3 regions of the Eubacterium sp. 1001713B170207_170306_E7 genome follow, and region 3 is predicted to be linked to each of the others. Evidence: riboswitches for the same ligand, from Rfam matches in the RefSeq annotation. Region 3 holds a riboswitch; each other region holds the start of a gene.
What was found. Region 3 has a riboswitch for cyclic di-GMP ahead of I2B62_RS13830 (helix-turn-helix transcriptional regulator). Riboswitches for the same ligand answer to the same signal wherever they lie in the genome.
Positions count from the first base shown of each region.

Region 1: another riboswitch for cyclic di-GMP. It lies ahead of I2B62_RS08555 (M60 family metallopeptidase); the one in region 3 lies ahead of I2B62_RS13830 (helix-turn-helix transcriptional regulator).
Region 2: another riboswitch for cyclic di-GMP. It lies ahead of I2B62_RS14790 (prepilin-type N-terminal cleavage/methylation domain-containing protein); the one in region 3 lies ahead of I2B62_RS13830 (helix-turn-helix transcriptional regulator).

Region 1 is NZ_JADMVE010000003.1:115,896-120,091, forward strand. It holds gene pstA (phosphate ABC transporter permease PstA) at 1-281, shown strand, start outside; gene pstB (phosphate ABC transporter ATP-binding protein PstB) at 293-1,054, shown strand; gene phoU (phosphate signaling complex protein PhoU) at 1,069-1,746, shown strand; cyclic di-GMP riboswitch class I at 1,903-1,990, shown strand; gene I2B62_RS08555 (M60 family metallopeptidase) at 2,108-4,196, shown strand, end outside.
Region 2 is NZ_JADMVE010000006.1:47,451-51,646, forward strand. It holds gene I2B62_RS14775 (PIN domain-containing protein) at 1-160, opposite strand, end outside; gene I2B62_RS14780 (hypothetical protein) at 144-401, opposite strand; gene I2B62_RS14785 (O-antigen ligase family protein) at 622-1,914, shown strand; cyclic di-GMP riboswitch class I at 2,173-2,266, shown strand; gene I2B62_RS14790 (prepilin-type N-terminal cleavage/methylation domain-containing protein) at 2,446-2,964, shown strand; gene I2B62_RS14795 (prepilin-type N-terminal cleavage/methylation domain-containing protein) at 3,264-3,731, shown strand; gene I2B62_RS14800 (type II secretion system protein) at 3,783-4,196, shown strand, end outside.
Region 3 is NZ_JADMVE010000005.1:225,087-229,282, forward strand. It holds gene I2B62_RS13825 (LTA synthase family protein) at 1-1,253, shown strand, start outside; gene I2B62_RS13830 (helix-turn-helix transcriptional regulator) at 1,299-1,631, opposite strand; cyclic di-GMP riboswitch class I at 1,722-1,809, opposite strand; gene I2B62_RS13835 (helix-turn-helix transcriptional regulator) at 1,901-2,236, opposite strand; gene trxA (thioredoxin) at 2,453-2,776, opposite strand; gene I2B62_RS13845 (aminotransferase class I/II-fold pyridoxal phosphate-dependent enzyme) at 2,874-4,196, shown strand, end outside.

The DNA of each region.
Region 1 (4,196 bases), on a different contig from region 3:
CCGCAGTTCCCGGCATTGTCACCGCGGTGCTCCTGAGTATTGGCCGTGTGATCGGCGAATCTGCAGCGCTGCTGCTTACCGCCGGCACGGTTGCACAGATTCCGGGAACCCTGTTTTCACCGGGAAGCACATTGACGGTTCAGGCCTACTATGTGGCGAAAGAAGAAGGAAATATCGAACTGGCCTGCGCCATTGGTATTATCATTGTGTTGATTGTCATTGTATTGAATATTTTATCAAGACTGGCAGCGGACAAGCTGGATGTTGCCCATAAAAAATAGACGAGGTTAAAATGGATAAGAAGAAAAAATTTGATGTGAAGGATCTGGATTTGTACTATGGTGATTTTCAGGCCTTGAAAAAAATCAATATTGATATTTATGAAAATGAAGTAACCGCTTTTATTGGTCCGTCGGGCTGTGGCAAATCCACGTTTTTGCGCTGCCTGAACCGCATGAACGACCTTATCGATTCGGTTCGTATTGAGGGGACGCTGAATTTTGACGGCAAAAATATCTATGAAAAGAACACCGATGTCATTCAGCTCAGAACAAAGGTGGGCATGGTTTTTCAAAAGCCCAACCCGTTTCCGATGAGTATCTATGATAATATTGCCTATGGCCCGAAATGCCAGGGCTTGAAAGATAAGAAAAAACTTGATAAAATTGTACACGACAGTCTGGTGGCCGCGGCTCTGTGGGACGAGGTGAGCGACCGGCTTAACAAGTCTGCCTTGGGCCTTTCCGGCGGACAGCAGCAGCGTCTGTGTATCGCCCGGACCATTGCCATGCAGCCGGAGGTTATTTTGATGGATGAGCCTACCTCGGCCCTGGACCCGATCGCGACTTCAAAGATTGAAGACCTGATGGAGGAGCTTAAAAAGGAATATACCATCATCATCGTCACACACTCCATGCAGCAGGCCGCCAGAATTTCGGACAGAACGGCGTTCTTTCTGATGGGAGAAATTATTGAATATAATGAAACGAATACCATTTTCATGAATCCGGAAGATAAACGGACTGAAGATTATATTACCGGACGATTCGGTTGATAAAGGAGCAAACCATGAGAGAAGTTTACAATGAAGAATTAAAAACCATAAAAAATGAAATTCTATTAATGTCTTCCCAGGCAGAACGAATGCTGTCGGACTCGATTACAGCGCTGGAAGAACAGAATGTCAAGCTGGCCAGAAGCGTGATCAGCCGGGATGATATTGTGGATTTAAAGGAAATCCAGCTCCAGCAGATTGTCAGCGAGGTGATCGCAAGACAGCAGCCGGTCGCCGGAGATTTAAGAAGGCTTTCCTCCACCTATAAAATTATTACAAACCTTGAAAGAATCGCTGATCTGGCGGTAAATATCTGCCAGAAGGTGATCTGCCTGCGCAAGGAAGAATACTATAAAAAGCTCGATAATATTCCACAGATGGCAAAAATGGTCGAAGATCAGCTGAAAATGTGTATCCAGGCTTATATTGATGAGGATATCAGCAGAATGGACGATGTGATCCGTTATGAGGATGAGATCGACCGTCTGAACAATACGCTGCACAGCGATTGTATTGCAGAGATTAACAAAAATCCGGAAATGGCGCTTCAGGCCATGAGCTTTTCCTTTATCGGAAGCCATTTGGAAAGAATTGGCGATCATGCCACCAATATTTTTGAGACTGTGTATTTTATCGTTACCGGAAATTATATGGATTTTAATGACTTAAACACCCTTCCTGAGGACGAATAAGCCTCAGGCTTTGCTAAGACCATAAGACCAGTGCCGCTTCCCGCGCTGGTCTTTTTCTTATTTATGCAAAATAATCAAAGAATCTTGACGTGGAGAATCGCGCCTGATATAATGAGTTATAGTCTATACTGATTTTAATTTAATAATGTTTTTAATACATAAAAAGGGCAAATCTGCTGAAAGGCAGAGACGCAAAACTAAAGGGCCTAAAACCGCTAAGCGGTAACGGCAGCCAGCTGCTATGGAAATCCATCATTACAGATGGCTCTTGAATGGCTGCGCCTTTTTGCAGCCATTTTTTATTTAAAAAAACAGTGTTTGATGAAAGATCATTTATTTAGAAAATGAAAGGAAAAAGAACATGAAAAAATGGTTAGCTTGTTTTATGTCAGTTGTGATGCTGTTTGCGAGCTTTCCGGTATCCATTCTCGCAGAGGAAGCCACACAGGAAGCCCCGGCTGAAATAACTGAGAATGATATCGTGACAGAAAATCGGGAAGAAGACGGGCCGGAAGAGGACGCAGGGTCTGCTTTTTCTGCGGATGCTGAAGTTTTGGAGCCTCTGGCGGAAAGCGAAGAGGATACTGCGATCCGCGCTGGCGGGCCTGCAGAGCTTGTGGGGAATATAGAGGTGGAAATACACTTTGCCCAGCCAAGAACAAAGCTGCTTGAGACCGCAGTCCTGACGCTGACATCCGAAGATGGCACGGCAAAGGAAATTTCGCTGAAAGATATTGTGAATGAAAAAACCTCGACTGATTTTGGCGGCCGAAATATTCAATATAAGACATTGCTTTTTGACAAGGCTGCCGACAACGGGGACAGCAGCAATGTTTTTTATGATGCGCAGAATCCGGACGCGAGGGTTTATTTTGCCAATGTCAATTTTTATCATCTGCCCGTTGGTGATTATTCGTTAACCTTTTCGGATAAGGGTATGGTATCAGCCCAGGCTCAGGTAAGTCTTCAGGGGAGTTCTAAGCGCGTCGAATTTATGGGCGGCGCTATTTTAACCGGAGATGTAGACCAAAACGGTACCATCGACGATGCCGACTACGATGCTGTGTTGGGAAAGCTGGGCTCTTCCGAAAAAGATTATGATTTGAACGGAGACGGAAGTGTCGATATTGTCGATCTGGTCTACCTGCAGGAAAATATGGGCGCGGCCTATGATCCTGAGAAGGTACAAATCAGCGATACGTCTCCGATTGTAGATCCGGGAAATGTGGTGGTTGAAAAAAACGAAGCAAACCCTGTCACAGTAAAAAGCGGCGATATTGCCCAGCTTTTCAGCACAGCTTCCGACCAGGCGGCTTCAGTCCAGTTTGCCAAAGAAAATGAAGGTGTGATTTCTGAGGATGAACCGCTGGAGATTCCACTTGTCATGCAGGAACCAGTTGTGGCGACAGAGCTGCGGATTGCTCCCAGCGAGCTTGGCCTTGAAAACGCCCCGAAAAAGGGCAGGATTGAAATTATCGACGACCAGGGGACGGAAGCGCTTTATGATTTTGACCTCCAGGACAAGGTGGATTATCTCTTTTTAACGGATGAAGCTTCCCCATCGACCATTGTCATTAACCTGAATAAACAGGTCGCCATCAAAAAGGTTACCATCTTTGTGACAGAGACCAACAGGGCGAGCAGCAATCTGGTGGAAATTTCAAAGGTCGAGTTTTTAAATAATACCAAAGATAAAATTGTCGAGCAGGTCACGAGCATACCCACAAATGTCAGGGTGGCTTCTGGCAATGAAAGCCTGACGGTCAGCTGGGAGGCGCAGGCCAATGTGACCGGCTATGAAGTGAAGATGAGCTTCATAAACCCCAAAACCGGTAAAAATGAAACCACATTGACTCCGGTGGACGGAACCTCTCTGACTGTCAGCGATTTAATCAATTTTGTGGCATATACTATTTCGGTCCAGTCGGTTAACCGCTCTGAAAGTGGAAACTGGGAAAGTGGTTTCAGCGCGCCGGTTATCGGAACGCCTATGCCAACCTCAGTGCCTGAAAGACCAGAGGGTATAACCCTGAAGGGCGGGTACCGCCAAATCACGGTCAACTGGGAAAAACAGAAGAATTCTACGGGCTACAATGTCTATTACCGTGAAAAAGGACAAGGGGAATACACAAAGGCCGGGGATTTAAGCGGCACCAGCTACGTGATTGAGAATCTTAAGGACCAGTCGGAATATGAGGTTTACCTGACCGGTTATAACGCCATCGGCGAGGGCGCGAAATCACCGGTATATACCTGCGCCACCGAATCCATTGAACCGCCGGTTACCTCAAACTATAAACTGATCAACCGGGCCGGGGAGGTAAATCAGCCGACTGCCCATATTAAGGACGTCACCTATCCTTATTTAAAAGAGAGTGATTACGAAAAGGCTTTCGATAAATTTGATATTGTGGATAATGATTACACCTCATACTGGAACTATGGTGGCT
Region 2 (4,196 bases), on a different contig from region 3:
CAGAATAGACTTTCTCTAAAACATATACAATCTCTGCCTGGACTTCGATCGTAAGGGAAACCGTTTCTTTTTGAAGAATTTCTTCTACCTTATCGGCCATTTCTTCATGATCGTTTAAATTGAATCGCAGAACGGCATTTGCATCAAAGAGCATCGTCATCGGTATATTTTTCCTTTACGGCATCTGGCCATGCATTTTTTTCATGACCGATTTTCTCTGGGTTAGCATATTTTGCAAAAAGTCCTCTGGAAGAACCTTTTTTTCCCGTTAAGCGTGCAATTTCCTTTTCGTCGGCATATTCATCCAAAACCGTTATTTTAACAAGCTGATTCTTTTTTAAACGCAGCTTTTCAAGGGGTAAAATATTTTTCCCGTCATAGTAACCTTTTGACGCCAGCATACAATCGCCTCCCATTCAGATGGTTTAATCATATTATAACTTATTTCGAGATGTGCCACAAGTTTAGCAAGCGATTCTTAATTGTCTGTAAAAATATCGTGTTATACCGAAAAAAGGATCGTTTTATCAAGTTGTTTACAATAGATGTACAATATAATATAATTTACCCATAAAATAAACTGAAGGAGCCGAAAAAATAAAATGACGGAATGGAAGAATAATGCTGAAACGACCCGAGCTTAAAACAGCCGCCTCGGCGGTGCTGGCAGTCATTGCCGGAGCGGTGCCCATGATCATTGTGCCGCCCTTTGGCGATACCCTGTACATGCCCAAGCTGATGACCATTGAGGTGCTGGTTTTTGGTCTGCTGCTTTTGTATGTGCGGCCGCTTACAGGGTATTTTACCGGGAAACCTAAAATACCGCTGCCGGTCAAGCTGGTGCTGCTGTATCTTTTGTGCGTGACCATTACGCTGCCCTTCTCGACCGATGTGATGCTCTCGCTTAAGGGGCGGTCCTTCCGGCTGGAGAGCTACTCCGCCATTTTGTTTTATGGTATTTTAATGATGCTGGGCGCTTTTTTCTACACCTTTAAGCCCTGGCATGTGCGGTTGTATGCCGTGGGCGTATCCTGTGTGGCGCTCTACGGCATTTTTCAGAAATTCGGTCTGGACTTTCAGCCCCAGGATCCTTTAATGTACGGCGGCCCTGGTTCGTCCTATGCCACCATCGGCAACCCCAATTTTCTGGGTTCTTTTCTGACACTGGCACTGCCGATTCTCATCTATGCTTTTATCAGAGGCCCCAGGATCTGCCTGTTGCCCTGTGGGTTGGTGTACTTCTGCCTGCTGTGCACCAATACGCGCGGCGCATGGATCGGCAGCTTTCTGGGCTTTATCCTGCTGGGCGTGTTCCTGCTGAGAGAAAAAGAAAACCGATGCCGTTTCGTGGTGGTGAGCGGTCTGTTTGTCGTGCTGACCCTTGTTTTTTTGCTGATAAACACCGGATTTGGCGCCCGGCTTTTCAGTGTTTTTGCCGATCTGTCGAAAGCCATCAAGGGGGACGACTGGGAAAAGGGCGGTTCCTGCCGGCTTTTTATCTGGTCAAAAACCGTGGAGCTCATTAAGCTGCGGCCGCTGACCGGCTTTGGCATTGAGACGCTGGGACAGGTTATGGGACAGTATTTCGAGAACGATATTATCCGGGTGACCGGGCACCATCTCGTCATCGACCGCGCCCACAACGAGTACCTGCACATCGCTGTGAGCAGCGGAATCCCTGCAGCGCTCAGTTATCTGGCCTTTGAGGGGACAACGCTGTACCAGGGCATTAAAAGCTGGCGCAGGTCTCCCATGCTCATACCGCTGATCTGCAGTGTGGCCGCCTATATGGTCGCAGGCTGCTTTAATATCTCGGTGGTGACGGTAGCGCCTGTTTTCTGGATATTCTGCGGAATAGTGGTGCGGCTGAGCAATGAAAATCAAGTAAAATTTGAATATGATTTAAGGAAATGAAAATTTGAAAAAATCTTGAAAAAGATTGAGGGCTTTACCAAAATCGTACTGTTTTTACCATCAGCTTAATACTGGTGGTAAATGAAACAGTATTTATAATAACCTATAGCTATAAGAGAAGCGAAAAAAGCATATTTATGTGGTTTTGAAAGTGTGCAAACCTGTATTAATGGTGAATGGCTGGAACCTTTTAAAGTTTTTAAAAGTAACTGGTTTTTATAGTTCTTGACAATTGTCCGAATCAGTTGTAGAATAGAATTGTTCAAAAGGCAAAGCGGTGCGAAAGCCCGTGGCGCAAAACTACAGGGTCTACGTCGGGAGCTCCAGTCCGATATGACAGCCAGCTGCCAAAACGGTAGACGGCCGAAAGCCCTGTGTGGTTTCCGGCTATTTTTGTTTTTTGAGCGGCCTTTAACAAAAAGGCATGCTGGGGCAGGTAATGACTTCATTTATAATCGTCATGGCGCGGACGGTTTAAATAAAGGTTTATATTTATAAGGTAAACAAGAGAACATAAAAGGAGAGATGTAAATGATTCAGATGATTAACAAGCTGAAGAAAAACCGTAAAGGTTTTACTTTGGTAGAATTGATTGTTGTATTGGTTATTTTGGCGATTTTAGCGGCGTTCACGATTCCGGCGATGTTGGGGTTTGTTGATGATGCTAGAGGGAAAGCTGGAATCGCAGAAGCGAGAGAAATTTATATGGCTTATTCGGGCTCTGTAACAGAAGTTATAGCTGGTGGAAAAACTGCTGATGCTCAAGGTTACGATGCAGTTTTTGTACAAAGTGGGGTTAAAACATCACCAAGTGGAGATACAAAAGCGCCTAGTATTCAGAAAGGTGCATTAAATAAATTATCAGGTGATGTTACAGATGGAGATAAAGTAACAAATGGTAGTGAATGGATGGTTACAGTAACTGATGGTAAAGTAACCGAAGTGAAATATTGGGTTACAAGTGGATACTTGATTACTTTAAATATGGAAGCCTCTGGAAGTGAAGCTACTGTTGAAAAGATGAAGACAGCACCTGGTTATACAGTGTAATAATATAAGGCCGAGCCTGCAGCGCCGCAGCCGGCCTTTTCTCCCCATTTTTTAGGCGCTTTTTTTATTGCCAGAAAAGAGAGTAGTTGACAGTTTATCAGGGGAAAGCTTTTCAGGTGAAAGATTGAAAGCAGACCGGAACAGGTGTAGGCTAGTGTTTTTTTCTGTTTTCAAGGTTTCATCTTTATTGCATATTTGTAAAAAAGTATTTTAAATGCTTTCTTATCATAAAAATAGGATTCAATTGATTTTTTAGCAGAATAACTGTTGTGTTTTCAGGATTTCAGGAGGTGGAATCTGTGTCTAAACTAAAAAAGCTGCTTAAAAACCAAAAGGGCTTTACCGTGGTTGAACTGATTGTAGTACTGGTAATCCTGGCGATTTTAGCGGCTTTCACTATTCCGGCCATGCTGGGATTTGTGGAGGACGCCAAAGGAAAAGCCGCGATTGCCGAGGCGAGAGAAGTTTATGTGGCGGCACAGACGGCGTCTACAGAATTTAAAGGCGATAATGACTTTGTCAGCGATAAGTTGATTGATGTTTTGAAAAATGATTTAGGTGATTTGGAAGTTTGGGACATAAGAATATCGTCAAACGAGCCTCCAATTATATGGGATCCAAATAAAGGGAATACAGGAAGAATAGGAGTGCTGCTTGATAGCAGTACAAATGGTATTGTTAAATGGGTCGAGTATATTGATGCATCACAAAGTTATCTTGTTAAAATCACCCCCGGCGGCTCCGCCGAAGTCACAAAAATAAAATAATCCACCAGTCCCTATCCCGAAAACCCGAAAACAGCCGCAGGAGGTGTTGTCATGCGCTTTGACCGCAAACCTGAAAATCTGATCAAAGATACCTCTGGCTTCACCATGATGGAGCTCATCACCGTCATTGTGGTCATTGCCCTGCTGGCAGTGATCATCATCCCGGGCTATCTCCATTTTATCGACGACGCCAAAAAGGACGCGGTGATTGCTGAGGCGCGGACCATTTATCTGGCGGCCCAGATACGGGCGACGGAGCTTAAGTCCGCCGAGACGCCGGAGAGCCCTTACCGCATTCCGGACGCAGATGACCTGCGGGAGCTGGTGGGGCCGGACGACATCTACGTGGGGGTCACCAAGCTGACCATTGTGGACGATAACCGGGATGGCTCCATTGATAAAATTGAGATGATTAAAAATAACATCAATGTTATAATTGAACCAGGAAAAAATGTGATTGTCGAT
Region 3 (4,196 bases):
TCTCACATGTCAGGGAGCCGGAGGGCTATGATCTGGCCTTTCTGGGAGAGAGCATCAAAAATACCCAGCAGCCTCTGAGTACAGCGGCAGTGGGGCGTGGCGGAATAACGGAGAAAGCGGCTTCTGGCCCGGTGGCGAAAAAAAATAATCAACCCAATATCATTGCCATTATGAACGAATCCTTCAGCGACCTGCGGACCGTTGGCGACTTCTCGACCAATATTGACTACATGCCTTTTATTGACAGCCTGAGTGAAAACACCGTTAAGGGAAATCTCTATGTTTCGGTCTTCGGAGGCGGCACCTGTGATTCCGAATACGCTTTTCTGACTGGGAACACCACAGCCTATCTGCCGGAAAACGCAAGGCCCTACCAGCTGTATGTCAAGGGGCCGGCGCCCAGCCTCGTGTCGACGCTGAACTATGAGGGCTACAGCAGCTACGCCATCCATCCCGGTGAACGGAATGCCTGGAACCGGGATAAGGTTTATCCGAATTTTGGCTTTCAGCAGTTTTTCTCGAATGAAGAATTTATCGATGCAGACCGCACGCGGGAGTCGTGGGTCAGCGACGCGGCCACCTATGACAAGGTTATTGAGCTCTACGAAAACAAGGGCGATCATCCATTGTTTGTCTTTGATGTGACCATTCAGAACCACGCCGGCTACCAGCTGAATGCCGACGATCTGGAGCCGGTGCTCCTGGAGGGCATGGAAGGAAGCTACCCTGAAACCGAGCAGTATTTATCCCTGATGCGCGATTCGGACGCGGCCTTTAAGAATCTGATCGACTATTTCAGCGGACAGGAAGAACCGACACTGGTGGTCATGTTCGGAGATCATCAGGCGTATATTGAGCAGGCGTTTTATGAAGAGCTCATGCAGAAGCCTCTGGACCAGTGGAGTACGGAGGAGCTTCAGAAGCGCTATGTCACGCCCTTTGTCATCTGGGCAAATTACGATATTCCGGAGGCGCAGGTAGATAAGCTGAGTGTGAACTACCTCTCCAGCCTTTTACTGGAGCAGGCGGGCATCCAGGGGACGCCCTATAATGATTATCTCATGAAGCTGTCCGAGACACTGCCGGTTATCAACTCGGTGGGGATCATTGACAATGAGGGGCAGTATTTCAGAAAGGGTGATCCGACCATTCATGACCGTGATGTCCTGGAATACCGGCAGATGCTCTATAATAATATGCTGGATACCGCAAGACGGCGAAACGATCTGTTTTATCCGGCTTCGGACTTTTAATTTAAAAACCCCCGGATCACTTCACAGCGATCCGGGGGTTTTTATTTATTTTTTAACTTTAAAGCCGTCGGTCATTACCTTGATGACATCGCACACGATTTTGGACTGCTCGTCATTCAGCCCCTCCATTGCAGTGGACAGAAAGTGAATCCGGCTGGTAAACGACTCGACGGGGAAATCAGCAAGAAGTGCGCTGACAGGAATCTCCAGTGCGTCGGAGATGGTGATGAGCGTTTCAAGCTTGGGCAGATGGGTTCCGCGTTCCAGCATGCTCAGATAATTCGGCGTGATATGAACGCGCTCCGCAAGCTGGTACTGCGTCAGTTTTTTATTGAGACGGGCTTCACGAATATGCCTGCCAATAACTTTATTATCCATTGTAAATAACTCCTCTGCGTGAGATTGGGGCAATAAAAAGACCCCGGCATAAACCAAGGGCAGGGAGATTGCATTCAGTAAGTTAAATACCCGAGCAACCGGCTGTCGTTTCATTTTTAAATGAATTAGACCCTTGGCTTTGCGTCACTACTTTTCAGTAGTTTTGCCCTATTTCAAAATGATTCGGATGTATAGTATTTACTATAACTCACAATGCGAATGAAGTCAATATTCAATTATAGTTTTGTCTAAGAATTTAAACAATTAATTCAGTGATTTGTTATTTTGAAATGGTCACACATCAGTTTGACCATATTCTCAACTAATGCGAGCTGCTCCTCTGTCAAATCGTCGGACAGAATATGGAGTGCCGCGCGCGAGTCGTCCCGGTTCTCTGCAGGTTCTTCCATCAGGAGGTCATCGGCGGAGACAGACAGAATGTTGGCCAGCCGGATAAAGGTTTCCAGCCGGGGCAGCTGCGCGCCCCTTTCAATAATACTGAGGTAGGTGGGGGTGATACCGGCTTTTTTTGCCAGCTGGTTTTGTGTAAGATGGGCATCTTTTCGAAACTGGCGAAGCCGCTGCCCGAGGTATTTACTGTTCATCTGAAGTTCCTCCCGAGTATTTGACAGATAAGATTGAGAATAAGGAATCTATAAACAATTTTCATAGTAACATATTTTTGTAAAAGGTTCAAGGGTTTTAGAAATAATAGTTATAAATATGGAATAAAAAAAGAAACGCCCTGTATTGTGAAAAAAAATTTAATAAAAAGTAGTTCGATAAAAAAAGACCATGCTCCGGGCATGGTCTGAAAAAACTTATAAATTTTTTAGGGTATCGATGTATTCTTGTTTGCCGCGGCTTCCAACGAAACGTTCCACTTCGCTGCCGTTCTTTAAGAATACACAGGTCGGGATGCTCATGACATGAAACTGTCTGGCCAGATCGGTGTTTTCATCCACGTTCAGCTTGCAGATTTTAGCATTTGCAGGGACTTCGCCGGCGATTTCTTCGATAATCGGAAGAAGCGCCTTGCAGGGACCACACCATTCAGCCCAGAAATCAACCATCACCGGGCCTTCCGTATAGTTTAACACTTCCGATTCAAAGTTAGTCATATCGACAGAGATGATATTTGCCATCTTTTTCACTCCTTGGATTTTTTTACAGTGATTATCATATCAATAATCTACCTAAAAATAAAGGGGAAAAATCTGGATTTTATGATAAAATAAATCCATGAAAAAAGGACTTTTATATACGAGATTAAAAGAACTCAGTGACACAGGGGCTTTGCGCTTTCACATGCCCGGTCATAAGGGAAAAAACTGTTTTGATAATGAAAATTGGGCAACCTTGGACACCACAGAGATACCGGGGGCGGATAATCTGCACGACCCTTCGGATATTCTTTTAAGGGTTCAGGAGAAGCTGGCCTCAGTCTACGGGTCAGCGGAAGCCTGTATCCTGGTGGGCGGCAGCACGGCCGGCATACAGAGCGCCATCATGGGCGTGTGCAGGGAGGGAGAGAGCCTTTTGGTCCCGTTGAACTGCCACCGTTCGGTTTATGCCGGGCTGGCGCTGGGCAGGATAAAGGGCATTTATTTTGAGCCGCAGTACGACGCGCGGCTGGGCTTTGGAAAAAGCGTTACCCCCGGGCAGGTCGAGGAACAGCTGAGGATGCACCCGGAGGCAAAGGGGATGATACTGGTCAATCCCACCTATTACGGTACCATCAGTGATGTCGCGGCCATTGCAGAGCTGCTGCACAAAAAAGGCAAGGTGCTGATCGTAGACGAAGCCCACGGGGCACACCTGAGGTTTTGCGCCGCGCTGCCGCCCGACGCGGTGGCTTGCGGGGCAGATATTGTGATCCAGAGCACGCACAAGCTTCTGGGGGCTTTTACCCAGAGCTCCCTGCTGCATATGCAGGGGCCCCTGGTAGAGCGGGGCCGCGTCAAAAAATTTCTGGCCATGCTCCAGTCCTCCAGCCCCAGCTATCTGCTGATGATGAGCGTGGAAAACGCTGTGGACGAAGCCTGTGAAAAAGGGGAAGCCGTTTTTCAGGCCATCGCAGACCGTTGGGATTTTTACCGGAAACGGACAGGGGCGGACGACGGTATTGCCCTTTACGCGCCGGAAAGAGGACAGGTCTACGATAAAAGCAAGTGGCTGCTGATGGTAAAGGACGGCCGGGGAACAGATGTTGAGAAGCGCCTGCTCACAGATTTTAACATCCAGTGCGAGATGTCCGGTTTTAATTATGTGCTGGCCATGACAGGAATTGGCACGACACCCGACGAGCTGGACCGCCTGATGGCGGCAGTAGCAGATATGAACAGGGAACGTCCCAAGGTCTCAGAACCGCCGGAGGCTGAATGCGTCAGTCTTTGGAAGCACGAGGAAAAATATCCCCTGTGGCAGGCGCTCTACAATATGGAAGCTGGAAAGCTGCCTCTGGAGAACGCTGTGGGAAGGGCCGCCGCCGGCTTTGTCATTCCGTATCCGCCGGGAATACCCGTGCTGCTGCCGGGAAGCCTGGTGACAGAGGAAACCGCGGCA